DNA from 4 places in the Kluyvera sichuanensis genome. Region 4 is predicted to be linked to each of the others. Evidence: predicted binding sites of a transcription regulator. Region 4 holds the regulator's gene; each other region holds the start of a gene.
The links. Region 4 encodes LexA, which represses DNA repair genes until DNA is damaged. Its sites were predicted from a motif close to TNCTGTATGTACATACAGNA; they were not measured.

Region 1 (5,400 bases), 2.1 Mb from region 4:
GGGGCGTGAGGCATCGATCAGCGTCATATCGCCGGTTTCCAGCCGTACCTGACGATCGTCCTGCTCAATATTGGCCTGACCCGCAAGCTGAAACACGGTGTAGAACCAGGCATCGTTACCGCTGCGGATCTCCTGGCGGGTGCGGAACAGATTGACGTTGCGAGTGGTCACGGTGCTGAGCTTGAGGCTGCCCGCATAGCTGGTGTCTATCTCACCATGAAAGTCGCCATCCAACGGCCGCGCGGCGAAATGACCGCACACCTGATTGATTTTCGCCAGCCACGCCTGATATGTCTCACCGCCATTTACCGCTGCCATACGCCATCTCTGCAATGAAAATGTTTTTGCATTGTTGCATTTATGTTGCCTTTAACAAGGGTTGGCAGGGGAATATATGAAAGAACTATTACCTGTTGCACATTTCTGCCAGAGCAATCTGTTTAATTGCGGTCTCTGTCACAGCCGCACAAGCGAATGTCACAGAGACAAAAGCGCGATCTCCAGACCCGCCGTAGACTGAAATGACTAACCGCGAAGAATAAGGAGACGATATGTCCTCATCACAGGTAGCACTGCTCCCGAGCGTGCAGCAGTTTTTAGACCGTCAGCATGGCCTGTTTATTGATGGCGCGCAGCAGGCGGCGCAGAGTGAAAAACGTCTCACCGTCTGGGACCCGGCAACGGGCAAGGCGATTGCCTCCACCGCGGACGCCAACGCGGCGGACGTCGACCGTGCGGTGATGTCCGCATGGCGCGCGTTTGTCTCCCGCAGCTGGGCCGGGCGTACGCCAGCCGAGCGCGAACGTATTCTGCTGCACTTTGCTGACCTCGTTGAGCAGAACGGCGAAGAACTGGCTCAGCTGGAAACGCTGGAACAGGGTAAATCAATCAACATTTCCCGCGCCTTCGAAGTGGGCTGCACCCTGAACTGGATGCGCTACACCGCCGGGCTGACCACTAAAATCAGCGGCCGCACGCTGGATGTCTCCATTCCGTTCCCGCAGGGCGCGCGCTATCAGGCGTGGACTAAAAAAGAGCCGGTCGGCGTTGTCGCGGGCATCGTGCCGTGGAACTTCCCGCTGATGATCGGTATGTGGAAGGTGATGCCAGCGCTGGCTGCGGGCTGTTCTATCGTCATCAAACCGTCGGAAACCACGCCGCTGACGCTGCTGCGCGTGGCTGAATTAGCCATCGAAGCGGGCGTACCGGAAGGTGTATTCAACGTGGTGACCGGCAGCGGCGCCGAGTGCGGCGCGGCATTAACCTCACACCCACATGTGGCAAAAGTGAGCTTTACCGGATCTACCGCGACGGGTAAACAGATCGCCCGCGTGGCCGCCGACAGACTTACCCGCGTGACGCTGGAACTGGGTGGCAAAAACCCGGCTATCGTGCTGAAAGACGCCGACCCGGCCTGGGTTATCGAAGGGCTGATGACCGGTAGCTTCCTCAACCAGGGGCAGGTGTGTGCCGCCAGTTCGCGTATCTACATTGAAGCGCCGCTGTTCGACACGCTGGTCAGCGGCTTCGAACAGGCGGTGAAATCGCTGCAGGTGGGGCCAGGGATGCTGGAGACCACCCAGATTAACCCGGTGGTTTCACAGGCGCACTGCGCCAAAGTGGCGGCTTATCTGGACGATGCTCGCAAGCAGAACGCCGAGTTGATTACCGGCAACGTTGGCCCGGATGCCCAGGGCTTCTACATTCCGCCAACGCTGGTTATCAACCCGGACGCTAACCTGCGCTTAACCCGCGAAGAGGTGTTTGGCCCGGTGGTGAACCTGGTGCGCGTCGCCGACGGCGAAGAGGCGCTGCGCCTCGCCAACGACAGCGACTTTGGCCTGACCGCCAGCGTCTGGACTCGTGACCTGACGCAAGCGCTGAACTACACCGACCGACTGCAGGCCGGTACGGTATGGGTCAACAGCCACACGCTGATTGATGCCAACCTGCCGTTTGGCGGCATGAAGCAATCGGGCACCGGGCGTGATTTTGGGCCGGACTGGTTGAATGACTGGTGTGAAACGAAGTCAGTCTGCGTACGCTATTAATCTGCCCAACCGTTCCCTCTCCCCCGTGGGGAGAGGGATAGGGTGAGGGGGCAAGCACATAGACAAAAAACTGCACCTCCAATCAAAAACTATCTACCACAGCGCCAACCCCGGCGTCGCTCCGCTCGGCCGGGCTACGATGCTGTGTGCGGGTATTTAAGCGGCTTTTACAGCTTTGATTTTCTTACTGCCAGCGGTATCTGACTCTGGTTCATCGGTTTCAACTGGTGCTCCGAGTTCAGGCAGTTTGCTGGTGCGCAGAATATGCTGCACGGCCACTTTCTGCTCGGCGAGATACATACCAAGATCCTCAGCCTGTGTTTCATCCATTGACGTACCGCTTTGCAGCAGCAAATCAGTGAACGCTTCTGCCATGTCGAGCAGTTTGTCGTAAGCGTCAGCCTCTTTCTTACTGGCAAATGTCATTTTCTCTTCACCTTTTCTTACGACAACAAATTTTATTTCAACGGCCATTATTTGCCCCTTGCACTGTGATTATATCCAGTGTATCAGTTATGGGGCGGTGTTGCAGGGAAAATGTGTAGACATGACACGTCATTTTAATAAAGGAGTTCGCATGCTAAAGGTTATCGCCGAAGATTTTATCAACCCCGAGTGCATCGACATCGTGCTTCCTTTGTACCGCGAGCTTATCGCGGCAACGAAGCAAGAGCCTCTATGTATTGCTTATGATCTGTACCGGGATGAAAAAGATCCGGGGCATTTTATTTTTATTGAAGAGTGGCCAGACCGGGAAGCGCTCGATGCGCACTGTGCCAGCGAGCATTTCACCCGACTGGTTCCTTTGATCGATCAATACGCCCGTAAGGCGGGGCAGTACATTCTGATGGATGTTCGGGTGGAGCCGGAGGAATAAATCCTGGAAGTTGACGACCCGTTAGTCAATGGCCCATCAAGACCTCGGGGGAATGCTAATGAAAGAACAGCCACAGCCACTATTTTCTATGTTACTTTCATTTTTTATTTAGAAATAAAACGATGACAACAAGCCCCCAGTTTGACTTCTCTACGCGCCCGCTGGTTCCTTTTGCCCATGATTACCCCCATGGCGCGACGGAACCCTGGCACCGCCACGACTGTGCCCAGCTACTGCACACGCTGAGCGGTGTGGTGAGGGTAGAAACAGAGCAGGGATATTGGATTGTCCCGCCGAGTCGGGGCGTATGGTTGCCAGCAGGGACACATCATTGTCTGAAAATTACGGGGAACGTGGCAGCCAGAACGTTGTTTATCGACCCTTTCGCCCGCGCTGACTTACCTTCAGTGTGTCAGGTTGTTCAGATTTCAGACTTACTGCGAGAGTTGATCATCAATTCATTGTCATTACCCGCGCATTACCATGCCGGCACGCGGGAAGAACGCATTTACGAACTGATCCTTGATGAGATCCGCGTGATGAACGTACTGCCGTTTAACCTTCCGGAACCGAAAACCCCGGCACTGCAGACGCTGTGTCAGCAGATTCAGAACGAACCCGGTAAGCCCTGGACCGCCGCCATGGCTGCGGCCCAGCTCAACATGAGTGAGAGAACGCTGTTACGGCATTTCCAGAAACAAACGGGGCTTTCATTCAGCGAGTGGGTGCGGCGGGCAAAACTGATGATTGCGCTTAACTATCTTGCCCAGGGGCAATCGGTTTTGCGTGTGGCTCTGGAGCTTGGCTATGAGAGCCACAGCGCATTCAGTGCGATGTTCCGTCGTATTCTGGGCGCGTCCCCAAGTGATTACTTTCAGTCACGCTGAGCAAGGGGCAATGCATTAAGCAATGCCTGCAATGACGCCCGCGCAACATCGTTGTTGATGCACACCCCCCAGCGGCTTTCGCCATCAGCGAAGGTACAGCAAATATACGCCGCAGAACGACTTTCGTTATGCCTGCCAAGGGTATGCTCATGATAGTCTTCAATGGCGAAGGCAATGTTGCACCGTGATTTCAGCGCATCGGCAGCCGCAGAAAGTAACCCATTCCCTTTGCCATTTAACGAGATGATGCCTTCTGCGGTCTGAACGCGAGCCCGCAGCGACGTTCCACCGTCTTCCAGACTCTCACTCTGGTATTCCAGCAGTTGCCACTCGGGCGATGGATGGTGAATATAGATCTTACGGAACAACAGCCAGATATCAGCCAGCGTCATCTCACGACCATCGCTGTCGGTCTGCATCTGAACGTGATGACTAAAGTCCTGCTGCAAGCGGCGCGGTAATTTAAGACCGTGATTTTGTTCTAATATCCATGCCGCACCGCTTTTCCCCGACTGGCTATTCACGCGAATAACTGCTTCGTAGCTGCAGCCAATATCGTTCGGGTCAACGGGAAGGTAGGGCATCTCCCAGCGCTCAGAAGCGGATTGCGCCCGAGCCGTAAAACCTTTTTTAATCGCGTCCTGGTGTGAGCCGGAGAACGCGGTGAAGGCGAGCTTACCCGCATAAGGATGACGGGGATGGACTGGCAATTGGTTGCATTGTTCGACCTCTTCGACGACGTGCTTCATATCGCTAAAATCAAGCTGCGGGGAGATCCCCAGGCTGTAAAGGTTCATGGCTAGCGTGACCAGACAAACGTTCCCGGTCCGTTCACCGTTACCAAACAGACACCCCTCTACGCGGTCGGCGCCGGCGAGTATGGCCAGTTCCGCGCTCGCGATGCCGCAGCCGCGATCATTATGCGGGTGCACGCTGATACAGACGGCGTGGCGTCGAGAAAAGTGGCGGCAAAAATACTCAATCTGATCGGCGTACACGTTCGGGGTATTCACCTCAACGGTCGCAGGCAGGTTAATGATCATTGGCCTTTCCGGGGAAGGCTCCCAGACATCCGCTACCGCTTCACAAATTTGCAGCGCAAAATCGGGCTCGGTAAAACAGAAGGTTTCCGGAGAATATTCATAACGCCACCGGGTCTGCGGATTGGCTTCGCACAGGGCACGAATTTTCTGCGTCGCGCTGACTGCCAGTTGGATGATTTCGGCTTTGCTTTGGCGGAACACCAGTTCACGGAAAAGGGGGGCAGTGGCGTTATACAGGTGCACCGTCGCGCTATCCGCGCCATCCAGCGCCGCGAAGGTGCGTTCAATCAGGTCGCTACGTGCCTGCGTTAACACCTGAATTGTGACGTCTTTGGGTATCAGTTTGTCCTCAATCAGCTGGCGAACAAACTGGAAATCCGTCTCCGACGCGGCGGGAAAGGCCACTTCAATCTCCTTGAAACCACATTTGAGCAGCAGTTCCCAGAAACGTAATTTTCGAATCGAGTCCATCGGTTCCGCCAGCGCCTGATTACCGTCACGCAGGTCGGTAGAAAGCCAGCGCGGGGCGTGAGTCAGCTGTT
Region 2 (5,400 bases), 1.2 Mb from region 4:
CCATCTTTCTTCAGCAGACCACCGTCGAAGTTGAGGCGGTGACCAACGCTATCAACCAGCTTGTCGATAATCTGACGCAGACGCTTAACCGAGAGCGCCTGTTTACCGCCGACGTCGCCCACGAACTGCGTACGCCGCTGGCGGGGTTAAAGCTGCACCTTGAACTGCTGGAGAAAACCCAGAAGCTCAACCTGTCCCCGTTAGTACAACGCCTGGACCAGATGACCGATAGCGTGGCGCAACTGCTGCTGCTCGCTCGCATCGGACAGTCGTTCTCCGCGGGGAGCTATCAGCAGGTAAATCTGTTGAGCGACGTGATTGAGCCGCTGAAAGGCGAACTGGAGACGATGCTGGAAACACGTGCACAAACGCTGGTGATTGCCGAGCCGACGCCAACGGTAACCGTTCCCGGCGACGCCACGCTGCTGCGCCTGCTGCTGCGCAATCTGGTAGAGAACGCCCATCGCTATAGCCCAAAAACGTCAGCGATTACGCTGTCGCTGGTTCAGGGCGCGCGACCAATGCTAGTCGTGGAAGATGAAGGTCCGGGGATCGATGAGTCGAAGGTCGGCGAACTGAGCCAGGCGTTTGTGCGCATGGACAGCCGGTATGGCGGTATTGGTCTGGGGTTGAGTATCGTTACGCGCATCGCTCAGCTACATGAGGCGGCGTTCTTTTTACAAAACCGCGACACCGAAACCGGGACGCGGGCATGGGTAGAGTTTCAACCGACGAAGCGCTAAGGCGCTTCAGAAGGTGAGCATCCAGTGGCAAACAAAGCCGGCAACGATGGCAACAGATACGAGCACGGTGAACAGCTGTTGGACGTTCAGATTCGACATAACACTACCCTCAATGATTTTACGGATAGTATCAGTAGATTATATTAAGCGAACCTTAAGGCTGGCTCCCGGCCCGTGATGGCTGCCGCAATTTTAGAGAAATAGTGCCCAGGGAGGCGTTCGAGCCACTCCGGGGTCGGCGTTAACGCCTCGCCCGGGCTACCATCCCGTAGCCCGGCCAAGCGAAGCGCCGCCGGGGCGGCACCCACTCAGGACGTGGCGATAAACAGCTCGCGCAGCTGATGCAGCCGGTCGCGAATCTCTGCCGCTTCTTCGAACTCCAGGTTCTGTGCGTGTTTGAGCATCTGCGCTTCCAGCGAGGTAATCTGCTGCTGCAGCGCTTTTGGCGTCAGCGCCTGAACATCCGGCTCGACGATGGTGACCGCGTTTTTCGACTTCCCGCGACCTTTGGCCCTGGTTTTCGCCAGCCCCTCACCCATCGCCAGAATATCAACAACGTCTTTCACCAGCCCCTGCGGCACGATGCCGTGCTCTTCGTTATAGCGCTGCTGTTTCTCGCGACGGCGCTCGGTTTCACCAATCGCTTTCGCCATTGACGGGGTAATTTTGTCCCCGTAGAGAATCGCTTTACCGTTGATGTTACGCGCCGCACGACCGATGGTCTGAATCAGCGAGCGTTCGGAACGCAGGAAGCCCTCTTTATCGGCGTCCAGAATCGCCACCAGCGAGACTTCCGGCATATCGAGGCCCTCACGCAGCAGGTTGATCCCCACCAGCACGTCAAACTCGCCCAGACGCAGGTCGCGGATGATCTCCATACGCTCCACGGTGTCGATATCAGAGTGCAGGTAGCGTACCCGCTCGCCGTGCTCTTCCAGATATTCCGTGAGGTCTTCCGCCATGCGTTTGGTGAGCGTAGTCACCAGCACACGCTCGTTAATCACCGAACGTTTACGAATTTCCGACAGCAGGTCATCTACCTGCGTGCCAACCGGACGCACTTCAATCAGCGGGTCAAGCAGCCCGGTTGGACGCACTACCTGGTCAATCACATCGCCGCCGGATTTTTCCAGCTCGTAGTTGCCCGGTGTTGCCGACACGTAGATAGTCTGCGGCGCCAGCGCTTCAAATTCTTCAAACTTCAGCGGACGGTTGTCGAGCGCTGACGGCAGGCGGAAGCCGTACTCCACCAGCGTCTCTTTACGCGCGCGGTCGCCGCGGTACATGCCGCCAATCTGGGGAATGGTGACGTGGGATTCGTCGATCACCAGCAGGCCGTCCGCCGGCAGGTAGTCAAACAGGGTTGGCGGGGCTTCGCCCGGCCCGCGCCCGGAGAGGAAGCGCGAGTAGTTTTCAATGCCGGAGCAGTAGCCCAGCTCGTTCATCATTTCGAGGTCAAACTGGGTACGCTGGCTCAGGCGCTGCTCTTCCACCAATTTGTTATTCGCCAGCAGCACTTTGCGACGCTCTGCCAGCTCGTCTTTGATCTCTTCCATCGCCTGTAAAATACGCTCACGCGGGGTGACGTAGTGGCTTTTCGGATAGACGGTATAGCGCTGTAGCGTGCCTTCGATATGCCCGGTGAGCGGATCAAACATCGACAGACGCTCGACCTCTTCGTCAAACAGTTCGACGCGCAGCGCAAAGTCATCTGACTCGGCGGGGAAAATATCGATAACTTCACCACGCACACGGAAGGTACCGCGTTGAAACACCTGGTCATTACGGGTGTACTGCAAATCCGCCAGTCGGCGAATAATAGCCCGCTGGTCAATAATGGTGCCAACTGTCAGGTGCAGCATCATTTTCAGATACAAATCAGGGTCACCCAGGCCGTAGATCGCCGACACTGACGCCACCACAATAACATCGCGACGTTCAAGCAACGCTTTCGTCGCGGATAGGCGCATCTGGTCAATGTGTTCGTTTACGGCGGAGTCCTTTTCGATAAAGGTATCCGAGCTTGGGACGTACGCTTCCGGCTGGTAGTAGTCGTAGTAGGAGACGAAGTACTCCACCGCGTTTTCCGGGAAGAACGCTTTCATTTCGCCGTACAGCTGGGCCGCCAGCGTTTTATTCGGCGCCAGCACCATTGTCGGGCGCTGAAGGTCAGCAATCACGTTGGCAACGGTAAAGGTTTTCCCCGACCCGGTCACGCCCAGAAGCGTCTGGTGCGCCAGGCCGTCTTCCAGCCCCTCTTTCAGGCGTGAAATGGCAGCAGGCTGGTCGCCTGAAGGACTAAACGCAGAATGCAATTTGAAGGGTTTACTCATGGACAACGCTACCTGATGACGAATGGGCCGGGCTGGAGATTAATTCTACTCGTCGCCTGCCGAATTGCCAATAAAAAATACTGGATATAAAAACAGTAATCACATACTGTATTTCATGTTCCTGGGGCAACGGCACGCAAGAGCGGCTGAAATTTATCCTCTGACAAGATAAAACACCAGCCTGATAAGGTTATCCCCAGAATTTTTTCTCTTTTAACATTTGTCAATATAGGTCATGAAAGTTTTATGGCAATCCGCAGCACTTTTTATTACGCCATTGCTTTTATTTATCTTGTTGATATTTATAAAAAACATCGAAAAGCCGCGTTTCGCATCAATTCAGGCGCAGGCCGCATGTTCTCTCGTTTACCGCAGGTTTTCTAACTCTAATACACAGGGTTATCCACAGGAATAGTGGATAACTGCCGCTAGCCCCTATCCCCCGGCACCCGGCGATTTGCGCAACGGCGTGTCAACGAGAAAGCAAAAAAATATTTTATCCCCGATTTTGATATTTATCAGCGAAAAAGCACGCCCATTTTGTCCATCAACATGGGCGATTTCCTTACGTTATCTGCGGGTTAGCGCTTACGAATGAAGATGGAAAAGGCGTGCCAGAAAAGCGGCTTACAGAGCGCTCAGGTCAAGGTATTGCCCAAGCGGTTGGGATTCAACCTCATCGCCAAGCCACGGGATCTCGCCGAGCAGCGGTGCGGGAAGCATTCGCTGGAGCGTGCTCAGGTATTCTGCGTGGCGACGCCCCGGCGGCGTCACATCGTTGGCAATCCAGCCCACCAGCCGTAGCCCTGCCTGCTGTACTGCCTGCGCGGTCAGCACCGCGTGGTTGATACAGCCAAGCTTCACGCCCACCACCAGGATAACCGGCATCTGTTCCGTTTTCACCCAATCTGCCAGAGTCAGCGTTGGCGAGAGCGGCGTAAACCAGCCACCGGCCCCTTCCACCAGCACCCAATCGGCTTCGGCCTCCAGCGCGCGCAGCCCGGCGGAAAGCACGCTGGCCTCGATAGGCCGCTGCTCGTCGGCGCTGACGATATGTGGAGAGGTCGGCTCGGCAAAGGTATACGGGTTCACCTGCTCGTAGCGTAACGGCAGCACGCTGTTGCGTTGCAGCGCCAGTGCGTCGCTGTTGCGCAAACCGTCGGCTGTCATTTCGCTGCCGGAAGCCACCGGCTTGTACCCCGCCGTACGCCGCCCAAGCGAACCAGCCGCCTGGAGCAGCGCGGTGCTGGCAACGGTTTTTCCGACTTCGGTGTCGGTGCCGGTTACATAAAAGCGTTCAGTCACGCGAGATCACTCCTGTAAAAAGATGATAAGTCAGCGGGAATTCTCCCGCCTGAGACGGCCACGCCAGTTGAAGCTGCTGTAGCCTGCTGCGCGTCAGCGGTTGCTGGCTGCGCCCCTCGTGGAGATGCGTCGCGCCAATACCCTTCAGCGAACGCATGGCGCTCAGCGCATCGGGAAAGGCCAGCGTGATGGAGGTAGCAACGCTGCGGCTGTGGTAGCCAACTAGCGCCTCCTGTAGTGCCGTCTCGGGAAGAAAACGGTTGGCGTGTGGACGCTGGTCAACGGCGCGCCAGGCCTGATTCAGCTCTGGCAGTGAGCCTGCCGTCAACGTGGTAAAGGCCAGCGTGCCGCCGGGGCTAAGCTGGCGATACAGCCCCTCCAGCGCCACGTGGAGGTCGCTGCACCACTGAATGGCCAGATTACTCCACACCAGATCAAAACCGCCTTCCGGCAGTGGAATAGCTTCAATATCGGCCTGGAGATAACGGTCGGCTGCCTGCTGACGCTGCGCCTGCTCAAGCATTTCTGCCGAGAGATCCAGCGCCGTCACGTGGCTGCCTTTGTTACGCCAGTAGCGGCTGTAGCTGCCCGGCCCGCAGCCTGCGTCCAGCACGCGGTCAAACGCCCGCGACGGCAGCTGGGACAGCAGCTGCTGTGCGCTCAGGCGCTGTAACTCGTCGTGCTGATGGTAGTTCGCCGCCGCACGGCCAAATGCCGCCGCCACCGCCTGTTTATTGACGGTTGCCATGCAGCACCTCCAGCAGTCTGTCGATATCCTGCGCTTCGTGCGCGGCGGTCAGCGTTAAGCGCAAGCGTGCCGTCCCGGCGGGTACCGTCGGCGGGCGAATCGCCGTCACCCAACAGCCCTGCTCGCGCAGTTGATCGGCCAGGTTGAGGGTGTGCTGGTTATCGCCAACGATCAGCGGCTGAATCGCACTTTGCGAGTCGGTTAAGGTATAAGCCAACCCCTGTGCGCCGTGACGGAACGCGGCAACGTGCTGCGCCAGTTTTTCGCGTCG
Region 3 (5,400 bases), 1.4 Mb from region 4:
GAAACAAATGCTGGAGGATTAGAATCCACCTATTTACAGGCTGTTCCAGCGAATAGCCCCGCCCCTTCAGGACTGAGGGCTAATTGAGGCCAGACCGCGTCTCTTATGTTCAGGGATAAATTAGGAGTGACTCCCGGTGCCTGATAATTAATAAGTCCACCATCTAGCAGCCTTTACATGAAGTGAAAATGTTGTGGGATAGTGCGAGAAACGGCGATGTGACAGGGGTACTGATGCAATGCATCCCGCGAATACCCCTGTCGTATCGCCGCAAAACAAAAGCCCCGACTGGCGGGGCTTTCGCTATATTCAAATTGTCGCTTAACGTCGCTGTCATCGTGGCGCAGCTCTGCCAAGCATGAATGAATTATCTGATTTTCTGGCCAGATTTCAATAACAAAATAAATAAAGAGCACAAATAGCTAAAATAAATCACTCTTCCATCAGCTTACGGGATGAGAGGAATACCTTTGCCCGGAAAATCTCAAGGCACCAGCGAACTCGCTTCCGCGCTTCTCCATCAGTAAGCCATGGGGCAATCGCCTGTAGCTCTCTACTGATATCAGCAATTTTCCTTCGTGTGGTGTAATACTGCAGGCCGACAATGTAGACGGGATCGTTGATATCAAAAGCCGCCAGTACAGACTCTTCAATAAAATCCACGTCATCATTGGTAATCGCCTCATCAATGACGCTGCCTGGGGTTTGCGGCCAAATGATACAATGTGCTCTCTTTAAGGCCTGTTCCCCTTTGAACCCCTCGCTTCTAGCCTGCTCAAGCGCAACGGTAAATCGTTCCAGAGCTTTATCTGACCATCGCCCTCTTCTGATTACGTTCCAGCAGGAATGCTCACGCGGCATACGTGGGGCAGCTCCTCCTCTAACGCCCTCTCCCCAAGTTGATAGAAGTGATTTAATCCATCCCCCCTGAATATTGGTGAGCGGAGTAAAACGGCCTAACCAGCTTTTGCGGGGCGCGGCAGCGACAGTGGCGAGCCCTTGTTGGTGCAGACGGCGTTGACGTGGTGTCATGATGATTCTCCTTTACGCCAGAACGCCGAGCGCATAGGCCCGGTCCAGCAATTGAATGATTAATACTGGCTGCGGCGCATACTCGCGCTCGAATGCGGCGGGGTTGTCATGTAACTGGCGGTGATGAACCCGGCATAGCGGTATGGTGAAAATGTCGTGGGCTCTGGTTGCCATCCCGCCCTGTCCCCATCCGATAAGATGGTGGGCATCATCTGCCGGCTGTCCACAGCACGCGCACGGCTGGGTTTTAACCCATTCAATAAAGCGCGAGGATATCCAGCGAATACGCTTAGGCCGGGCGAATAATGTGGCGGGGGCTTCTGGGTCTACCTGAACCTGAACAACGGGTTTTACAGCTTTTGGTTCCGGTTGTGGTTCAGCAGTTGCCTGACGGGCAGGAACAAGGCTAATCCGTTCGGCGAGTATGTCCGCTGCCGGGTATGACGGAACAATCTCGCTTTCTTTGTAGACCGACTGGAAAGGATCATCTTTCAGACCAAGGGAACGGCTCGCCATATTTTCGGTTATGGCATCCCCTATCCCCTCTGATACGGCCCACCAGCACAACTCAGCCAGCGAAAGCATTCTGTCCGCAGCGCAGCCGGTTTTGATACGAACACATTCGATCACCCAATCAGCGAGGTTTCTGGCGATCAGCTCATCCAGAACTTTGTCGCTCTGGTTGCGTAGCTCGTTGTCACAATGCCAGCACGCGACAATTGAACCCGGCTCATGCCTGAACATCACCAGCTCACGGTGGTGGTAGTTGCTGTGCGGCCACTGGCATTTTGAAACATTACGGCCCAGCCAGTCCTCCAGCGCCGTAACGCCACCAGCAGCCCGAACAACACGCGCATCCAGAAAGAATGGCGTTAGTGTCGGATCTTCCGCCAGCACCTGCCGGGCGTCTGCTATTCTGCCCGACGGTAAATCTTTCATGGAGTCCGGTTGCCGCTCAATCAGAATACGTCCGCCGCTGAATAAGCCCATCAGCTCCTTGCCTGGCTTCAGCAGAACAATACCCATATGACGGGCAATCTCTGGCATCAGGAGAGCTCGCACGGTTCCCCCTCCCGGATGATCATCTTTCCGGTTTCGCCCCAGATTTTGGTCACGCGCCCATCCCAGATATGGCTATCCTCGCCAAAAATGGCATCCAGCAGCGCCTTTTCTAAATTATCTTTATCAGGCTTTTGCTGGTGGGGTTTCCCATCCATTAAGGCTCGTTTCTTCTTACTCCAGCTCGGTGGCATCGGCAGAACAAAGATAACGTGATACCCGCTTTCCGGGAGCGTGACCTTGTTCAGCCTCACCTCGTCACAGAAAGCACGGTACCGGAGAACCTCCGGGCGTTTTTTCCATTTATCGGCGCGGGTCATTCGGGGTTTGCCCAGTGGGGTGATGTTGTAAACCTTCTCGTTCATTTCCACCCCCGCGAGCACATAGAGCGCTGCGTCCGCTGGTGGCGGTCAGATACAGGAAGGAATGCGGACACAACCCAAAAGCGGGGATCTGCATCTAGGCTTTTTTCTACGGTGATGTTATTCGCACGATAACGGGCCACCAGCTCTTCGGCCTGTTCTTCGGTCAGGTTGTCCTGATAGAACCAGTCTCTTTTCATACCGTACCCCGGCAGAAAAAAGACAAAAGAGAACCGCTGACGTGGCTGCACATCAGGGAAAAAATCGGGACTTGTGTGTTTTGCGCCATGGTGTCTCCGTGGCGCAGCAGGTATAGGCTGTTCAGACCTATGACGGGAGTTTAGCAGAACCGGATGGAATCAGGTAACCAGGTCGGGACTTTGCCATTTCAAGCATTTGAGCGAATAACGACGGTGTGCCTACTATCTCATCTGGCTGCAAAGGCATGAAGGAAATCACATCCCCACGGCGGTACATCAGCGCGCGCTCGCTGACAGGAAATGATGGAAGCCTGGCGACAATAACGCCATCATCGCATCGAATTACGACATAGCCCTGATCAGGCATATTCTGTTTTAGATCCACTACAAACCCCTCGCTACTGCCCTGTTTCGGCGTCGAATTAATAAAACCAGTCGTCCGCGCTTTCCCACGTTTCCTGCAGGATTTGCTCGACTCGCTTTTTGTCGCCATCAGCGCCACCAATGACACTCAGGCCATCGGTACTGGTACGACGGACCATCAGCTTACAGTCTTCATAATTCTGGCTTAATCGGCGTAGCAATTCGGCTTCCAGTGCAGGTACTGCGCCATCGGGTAACTTTTTCTTTTTATCGATTGTGACTTCGACTCTCATACGTCCTCCACTCGAAATGCTGTATAAATAAACAGTACACCCATGCAGCAGATTTATCAATCCTATAAAGGCATTTTTTGTGAAGGTTACTATGTTGTTTCTAATGAGTTTTTATGACGCCAACAAAAAACCCGCCGGGGCGGGTTCTGGTATTTTCTGGGCTGTTTTCGGGCCTATATTATGGGTAATTCGTCAGGTTCGGCGCGTCGTATTACGTTGATCTCGTATGTCATCACGCCGGATACTGGTACTTCGGCAAGCACGTAGCCTTACTGCTACTCGCTCTTATACCAGATGACCACCGCCCGACAGTCTCGCCGATTGAGTCTTGCGTAACAAATAGTCTTTGGATAACAACGCATGGTCGCATTCACATGATAAACGGGATCATCCAACATGCGTCCCAATGTTTATTCACCTACTGACGATATCTAGCCAGCCTAGGCATCCATCGAAATGGTTTCCTGATACTAATAAAATGAGATGCTTATCATGCTAAGCATTTTATTGGTGCCACTAAAAATAGTAGTTATCTAAATGTGTTATAATTTTTCTTTATAACTACAAGTTCTTAAACCATTAAAAAACAGTCGCTTATATGCTTGTTTTTTTTTGCACAATTCAAATGTGTTATGTTGACAATAATCATGTTAGACACATAATGGTGTTATAACTGGACATTTTAATATTCTTGTGGGAAAAATAAAACAGACCTATCAAACTTGACTAAGAGTCTATGATAGTGAAACGTAGGCCAAGGGAGTTAACCAAATGATTATATCTGATATTTTTCTAGCAACAATTATGCCGTTCTCACCCTCAAAACTCCATTTCATTGATTTTACTTATGAAGAACTGGATACAATCGTTAAGAGACAATATAGTAACATTAGCACTATAAAAATTAAAACACCCCGAGTCATGTGGAAACCATTTAATAAACACAAAAAATCTCAAGGGAAAATAGCACAAATGTTCTATTATTTCTAAATTGGAATAATTTATATGCATAGAAAAAAAAGAGACATCATAAAACCAGTTAGCATTCTGACGGTCATTTTTCTGTTTTTCTTACTCCTGGATTTTATTTTTTTCACTTATGACTCAAATCAAAAAAACAAAGAAACAATCAACGAAATATCAATCATTGTTGATGACATGATCTCATATGCAAACAAAACCAATGATACAGTTATGAATCTGATGTCTACCCGTAACACATGCGATGATGCGCTTCCAGAGATTAGACGAATTATAACCACAACCCCTTTTGTGCGATCAATATCATTTGGTGAAAATGGGGTCATAAAATGCCACTCGTTGATTGGAAATTTGAATATAAAAGATCCTCAAAAGCACTATCTTGATAACAGAATGGCACTAATTACTGGAAATTTAATTCAAAGTCAGCACCCTATCTTATTAGTGAAAAATAACTATGGCTCTATGTTTTATGTCACGGCTATAGATGGAATGTATCTACAGATGATAATGAAGCAATTATCTGATGCTGGATTATCAATTCAGTTTTCTGTAGGTGGTGTTTATGTATCTGGCGACGGGATATTATCCTGGCGTTCGATGACAGACTCGCACGTAGCAGTTCAATCAATTATATCTCATCAGTACCCATACAAATTAACGACCGGACTTAACTACAATTCGATTGTATCTGCGTATCTACACGTTCAGAAACATCATATTTATGTGTTGGCCTTTCTTTTTCTCACCCTAACATTCGTAATAATTCGACGTTCAAGAAAACCATATACCATGAGCGATGATATAAGGCTTGGTATCGAAGGAAATGAATTTATCGCATTTGGACAAAAAATAACACGAATTGAAGATGGAACAACAAGTGGCATCGAAATACTTGTTAGATGGTCACATCCTACACAAGGTCTTGTAAGACCAGATATATTCATTCCGCAAGCTGAAGCAGCAGGCCTGATAATACCAATAACGCAAGGGTTGTTTAAACAAGTATCTACTATTATTAATAGTATTGATGGTGAACTTCCTGATGGATTTTATGTATCATTTAATATAACTGCTAAACATTTTGATGATTTGACTCTGTACAAGGAT
Region 4 (5,400 bases):
GCTGCGGCGTGGTGAAGGAAGAGTGTGCGGAAGGGGTGGAAGACATCATGCATGCACTGGCGGCCAAAATGGGCTTTGCCCTGCGTCACAACGTGATTGAAGCACACGGGCTGTGTTCGGCCTGCGTGGAAGTGGAAGCGTGCAGCGCGCACGAACACTGTCATCACGACCATACCATTCAGATTAAGAAGAAATCCCGCTAGCAGGCGCTAAACAGGGGGAGCGTACTTCCTTGTACGCACGGGCAGGAGGACGTTATTACCAGCGGTGGTTGTGGCGTTTGTCCCAGCTATCCACCTCTTTCTCGGCCTGATCTTTCGCGTAGCCGTAGCGTTCCTGAATTTTACCGACCAGCTGATCGCGTTTGCCTTCGATCACCGTCATATCATCATCGGTCAGTTTGCCCCATTGCTCTTTCACTTTACCTTTAACCTGTTTCCAGTTACCGCCGACTTCGTCTTTATTCATCATCGAATCCTCGATCGTCAGTGAGTGAATAGCAAAACCGATGCTTCAGGAAAGGCATCTTTTTCGCTAAGCGTGAGGTTAATTGTAGTCAGTCATTCTGAGGTCATTTCATTATTCGGAATCTTTAACCATTTTGTCAGGCAAACCAGCTGTTGTTTTTCCAGTGGCGACGCCAGATAAAGGCCAGCGATAGCCCGCGCAGTGCAAGGAATACGGCGAGCGCCAGCCACAGTCCGTGGTTGCCAAGCAGCGGCAGCGCCAGCATGGTGAGCGCAAACCCGGCGGCAGCCACCGCCATGCTGTTACGCATCTCCGCGCCGCGAGTGGCGCCGATAAACATTCCGTCCAGCAGATAGCACCACACGCCAATCACCGGCAGCACCGCCTGCCAGAGCACATAACGGTCGGCAAGCTGCTGTAGCTCAGGCAGCGACGTCAGCAGCGCCACAATATGTTCACCCAGAAGGGCGTAAATCAGCGCAAACGCCAGCGCCACGACGCCCGCCTGGCGGCATGCTGCGCGCCAGACCTCCAGCAACTTGCTGCCGTCGCGCGCGCCATAGGCCTGCCCGGAGTGGGCTTCCACCGCGTAGGCAAAACCGTCCAGCGCGTAGGCGGTGAAGGTCAGCATGGTCATCAGCACCGCGTTCACCGCCACCACTTCGCTGCCAAGGCGGGCACCGAAGACGGTCACCGCGCCGAAGCAGAGCTGGAGCAGCAGCGAGCGCAGCATGATGTCGCGATTGAGCGCCAGCAGGCGGCGAAAATCGCCCTGCCAGGCCGTTTTCAGCATCGCCCACGAGATCCCGCGCATCACCAGCACCTTGCGCGCCATCCCCAGCCCCACCAGCAGCGTGGCGTATTCGGCAATCGCCGTTGCCAGCGCCGCGCCCTGCACGTTCATGTGCAGTCCCATCACCAGCCACAGGTCGAGCACGATATTCAGCACGTTCCCCACCACCAGCAGCACGACCGGCGCACGGGCGTACTGCACGCCCAGCAGCCAGCCGAGCAGCACCAGGTTCGCCAGCGATGCGGGGGCACTGAGCCAGCGGATATCGAGGAAGCGCCGCGCCTGCTCCAGCACTTCGCCGCTGCCGCCAACGATGGAGAGCGCCAGGTTAATCAGCGGCGTTTTGAAAAGAATGATCAGCAGCCCGGCGCCCAGCGCCAGCATAAGCGGCTGCACCAGCGCGCGGGCCAGCGCCTGCGGGTTCTTCGCGCCAAACGCCTGCGCCGTGAGCCCGGTGGTACTCATGCGCAAAAACAGCAGCAGCATAAACAGGAAGCTGGTTGCCGTGGCGCCAATGGCTACGCCGCCCAGATAGACGGGGCTATCGAGATGGCCGATAACAGCGGTGTCGACCAGCCCCAGCAACGGCACGGTAATGTTGGAGAAGATCATCGGCAGCGCAAGGCGCCACAGCGCCTTATCGGCGTGAGTAAGTAGCGGCATGAGTTTTGACCAGAACGAAAAAAGGCTGCGATAGCGGAAGTATCGCAGCCATTAGAATGGGGGGAGAGTTACAGCCACTCGCCGTTGCGGATAACGCCAACGGCCAGCCCTTCGATGGAGAAGTTCTGCTGACGCAGATCGACCACGATAGGCTTAAATTCGCTGTTTTCCGGCAGCAGTTCGACGACGTTACCCTGTTTTTTCAGGCGTTTTACCGTCACCTCTTCGTCGATACGTGCGACCACAACCTGGCCGTTACGCACGTCCTGGGTTTTATGCACGGCGAGCAGGTCGCCATCCATAATACCGATGTCTTTCATCGACATACCGCTGACGCGCAGCAGGAAATCCGCGCTCGGCTTAAACAGGGACGGGTCAACCTGGTAGTGACCTTCGATGTGCTGCTGCGCCAGCAGCGGTTCGCCCGCCGCGACGCGGCCTACCAGCGGCAGGCCCTCTTCTTCTTCTACCAGCAGGCGGATACCGCGAGAAGCGCCTGAAACAATCTCAAGGACGCCTTTACGCGCCAGCGCTTTCAGATGCTCTTCAGCTGCGTTTGGGGAACGGAACCCCAAGCGCTGAGCAATTTCCGCACGCGTTGGCGGCATGCCCGTCTGGCTGATGTGATCCCGAATGAGATCAAACACCTCTTGCTGCCTGGTCGTTAACGCTTTCATTCCGCCCCCTGGGTGTATATACAGTTATGCTGTGAGTATATACAGCTACTGCCTATTTTGGAACCATAAAACTCACGAAATCAGGCAGTTTTCACGACTTTAGTGAAAATGAGACCACAGCAGCGTCGCCCAGGTGAACACCGCCACGAAAATAGACAGCAGAACCGCCGCCGACCCCATGTCTTTCGCCCGGCCGGAGAGCTCGTGATAATCTGAGCCGATACGGTCAACGACTGCTTCCAGTGCACTATTGAGAATTTCCACTATCATCACCAAAAGGACGGACCCGATGAGCAGGACACGGGTGATGGCATCGACATCCAGCCAGCAGGCGATAATAATCGCGATAACAGAGGCAACCCCTTCCTGGCGGAACGCCGCTTCATTGATCCACGCCGCGCGGAATCCTTTCCAGGAATAGCCCGCAGCTTTGATGATTCGGGTAATCCCAGTGGTATTATTGGCCATCTCAAGAACCTTTTTCGTTTTTACGTCAATGACAATGCTTGTTATGAGGCGGTAGAACAGAAATTTTACGGACTTTCTGATATTCTTGCCGCGCATTTGCATGATTAACCAGAGGCTTTACATCGTTTATGTCCGGCTGGCCACGAATTTACTACAAATTACTGAATTTACCATTAAGTGTTCTGGTAAAGAGCAAGTCTATTCCGGCACAACCTGCCCAGGAATTGGGGCTTGATACGTCGCGTCCTATTATGTACGTCCTGCCTTATAACTCTAAGGCTGACTTGCTGACGCTGCGCGCTCAGTGCCTGGCGCACGATTTACCCGACCCGCTTGAACCGCTTGAGATCGACGGTACGCTGCTGCCGCGCTACGTCTTTATCCACGGCGGCCCGCGCGTGTTCACCTACTACACGCCGAAAGAAGAGTCGATCAAACTGTTCCACGACTATCTCGACTTGCACCGCAGCAATCCTGACCTGGATGTGCAAATGGTGCCGGTATCGGTGATGTTTGGTCGCTCCCCAGGACGCGAAAAAGGCGAGGTTAACCCGCCGCTGCGTATGCTGAACGGCTTCCAGAAGTTCTTTGCTGTCTCCTGGCTTGGCCGCGACAGCTTTGTCCGCTTCTCGCCTTCCGTCTCTCTGCGCCGCATGGCTGACGAACACGGTACCGATAAAACTATCGCTCAGAAACTGGCTCGCGTCGCGCGTATGCACTTTGCTCGTCAGCGTCTGGCGGCGGTCGGCCCGCGTCTTCCTGCTCGTCATGACCTGTTCAAGAAGCTGCTGGCGTCAAAAGCAATCGCCAAAGCGGTGGAGGACGAAGCGCGCAGCAAGAAAATTTCCCACGAGAAAGCGCAGCAGAACGCCATTGCGCTGATGGAAGAGATCGCGGCGAACTTCTCCTACGAGATGATTCGTCTGACCGACCGTATCCTCAGCTTCACCTGGAACCGTTTGTACCAGGGCATTAACGTTCACAACGCCGAGCGCGTACGCCAGCTGGCGCACGACGGGCATGAAATTGTCTATGTGCCGTGTCACCGCAGCCACATGGACTACCTGCTGCTCTCTTACGTGCTCTATCACCAGGGGCTGGTGCCGCCGCATATCGCCGCCGGTATCAACCTGAACTTCTGGCCAGCAGGCCCGATTTTCCGTCGCCTGGGCGCCTTCTTTATTCGCCGTACCTTTAAGGGTAACAAGCTCTATTCCACCGTGTTCCGCGAATACCTCGGCGAGCTGTTCAGCCGCGGTTACTCCGTGGAGTACTTTGTGGAAGGCGGGCGTTCCCGTACCGGTCGTCTGCTGGATCCGAAAACCGGCACCCTGTCGATGACCATTCAGGCGATGCTGCGCGGCGGTTCCCGCCCTATCACGTTAGTGCCGATTTACATCGGCTACGAACACGTGATGGAAGTGGGCACCTACGCGAAAGAGCTGCGCGGCGCGACCAAAGAGAAAGAGAGCCTGCCGCAGATGCTGCGCGGCTTGAGCAAGCTGCGTAATCTAGGCCAGGGCTACGTCAACTTCGGCGAACCGATGCCGCTGATGACCTACCTGAACCACCATGTGCCGGAGTGGCGCGAGTCTATCGACCCGATCGAAGCCGTGCGTCCTGCCTGGCTGACGCCGACCGTCAACAAGATGGCGGCTGAGCTGATGGTGCGTATCAACAACGCAGGCGCGGCGAACGCCATGAACCTGTGCTGTACCGCGCTGCTGGCTTCTCGTCAGCGTTCACTGACGCGCGAGCAGCTGACTCAGCAGCTCGATTGCTATCTGGCGCTGCTGCGTAACGCACCGTATGCGCCTGATGCAACGGCACCAACCTCTTCTGCCAGCGAGCTTATCGATCACGCGCTGCAGATGAACAAGTTCGAAGTTGAGAAGGACACCATCGGTGACATCATCATTCTGCCGCGCGAGCAGGCGGTGCTGATGACCTACTACCGCAACAACATCGCGCATATGCTGATCATGCCGTCGCTGCTGGCGTCGATTATGACCCAGCATCGCCAGATTTCCCGCGAGCAGGTGCTGAGCATTATCGATACGCTGTATCCGATGCTGAAAGCCGAGCTGTTCCTGCGCTGGGATCGCGCGGAGCTGCCAGCGGTTATCGATACGCTGATTGCGGAGATGGTTCGTCAGGAGATGCTTGCCGAGCACAACGGCGAGCTGCGTATCAACGCTTCCCACTCCCGCACCCTGCAGCTGCTGGCTGCCGGCGCGCGCGAAACGCTGCAGCGTTATGCGATCACCTTCTGGCTGCTGAGCGGCAACCCGTCGATGAACCGCAGTACGCTGGAGAAAGAGAGCCGGACGC

Region 1: AB2B48_RS05595 (YebG family protein) is a predicted target of LexA. The motif match lies at 2,539-2,558, and genes of this name have one in related genera.
Region 2: uvrB (excinuclease ABC subunit UvrB) is a predicted target of LexA. The motif match lies at 3,155-3,174, and genes of this name have one in related genera.
Region 3: AB2B48_RS01950 (DinI-like family protein) is a predicted target of LexA. The motif match lies at 3,327-3,346, and genes of this name have one in related genera.

What each region holds. Positions count from the first base shown of each region.
Region 1 covers NZ_CP162271.1:1,123,332-1,128,731, forward strand. Annotated here, with positions in the region: gene feaR (transcriptional regulator FeaR) at 1-318, opposite strand, end outside; gene AB2B48_RS05590 (aldehyde dehydrogenase family protein) at 552-2,051, shown strand; gene AB2B48_RS05595 (YebG family protein) at 2,208-2,525, opposite strand; gene AB2B48_RS05600 (putative quinol monooxygenase) at 2,629-2,928, shown strand; gene AB2B48_RS05605 (AraC family transcriptional regulator) at 3,051-3,815, shown strand; gene leuA (2-isopropylmalate synthase) at 3,803-5,400, opposite strand, start outside.
Region 2 covers NZ_CP162271.1:178,540-183,939, reverse strand. Annotated here, with positions in the region: gene pmrB (two-component system sensor histidine kinase PmrB) at 1-743, shown strand, start outside; gene uvrB (excinuclease ABC subunit UvrB) at 1,052-3,076, opposite strand; gene AB2B48_RS00890 (hypothetical protein) at 3,323-3,460, shown strand; gene bioD (dethiobiotin synthase) at 3,704-4,381, opposite strand; gene bioC (malonyl-ACP O-methyltransferase BioC) at 4,374-5,129, opposite strand; gene bioF (8-amino-7-oxononanoate synthase) at 5,113-5,400, opposite strand, start outside.
Region 3 covers NZ_CP162271.1:407,893-413,292, reverse strand. Annotated here, with positions in the region: gene AB2B48_RS01975 (hypothetical protein) at 433-1,032, opposite strand; gene AB2B48_RS01970 (DUF968 domain-containing protein) at 1,045-2,094, opposite strand; gene AB2B48_RS01965 (RusA family crossover junction endodeoxyribonuclease) at 2,079-2,456, opposite strand; gene AB2B48_RS01960 (hypothetical protein) at 2,453-2,653, opposite strand; gene AB2B48_RS01955 (hypothetical protein) at 2,781-3,038, opposite strand; gene AB2B48_RS01950 (DinI-like family protein) at 3,076-3,309, opposite strand; gene AB2B48_RS01945 (EAL domain-containing protein) at 4,315-5,400, shown strand, end outside.
Region 4 covers NZ_CP162271.1:4,073,922-4,079,321, reverse strand. Annotated here, with positions in the region: gene zur (zinc uptake transcriptional repressor Zur) at 1-203, shown strand, start outside; gene AB2B48_RS19565 (CsbD family protein) at 259-468, opposite strand; gene dinF (MATE family efflux transporter DinF) at 605-1,924, opposite strand; gene lexA (transcriptional repressor LexA) at 1,993-2,601, opposite strand; gene AB2B48_RS19550 (diacylglycerol kinase) at 2,701-3,069, opposite strand; gene plsB (glycerol-3-phosphate 1-O-acyltransferase PlsB) at 3,198-5,400, shown strand, end outside.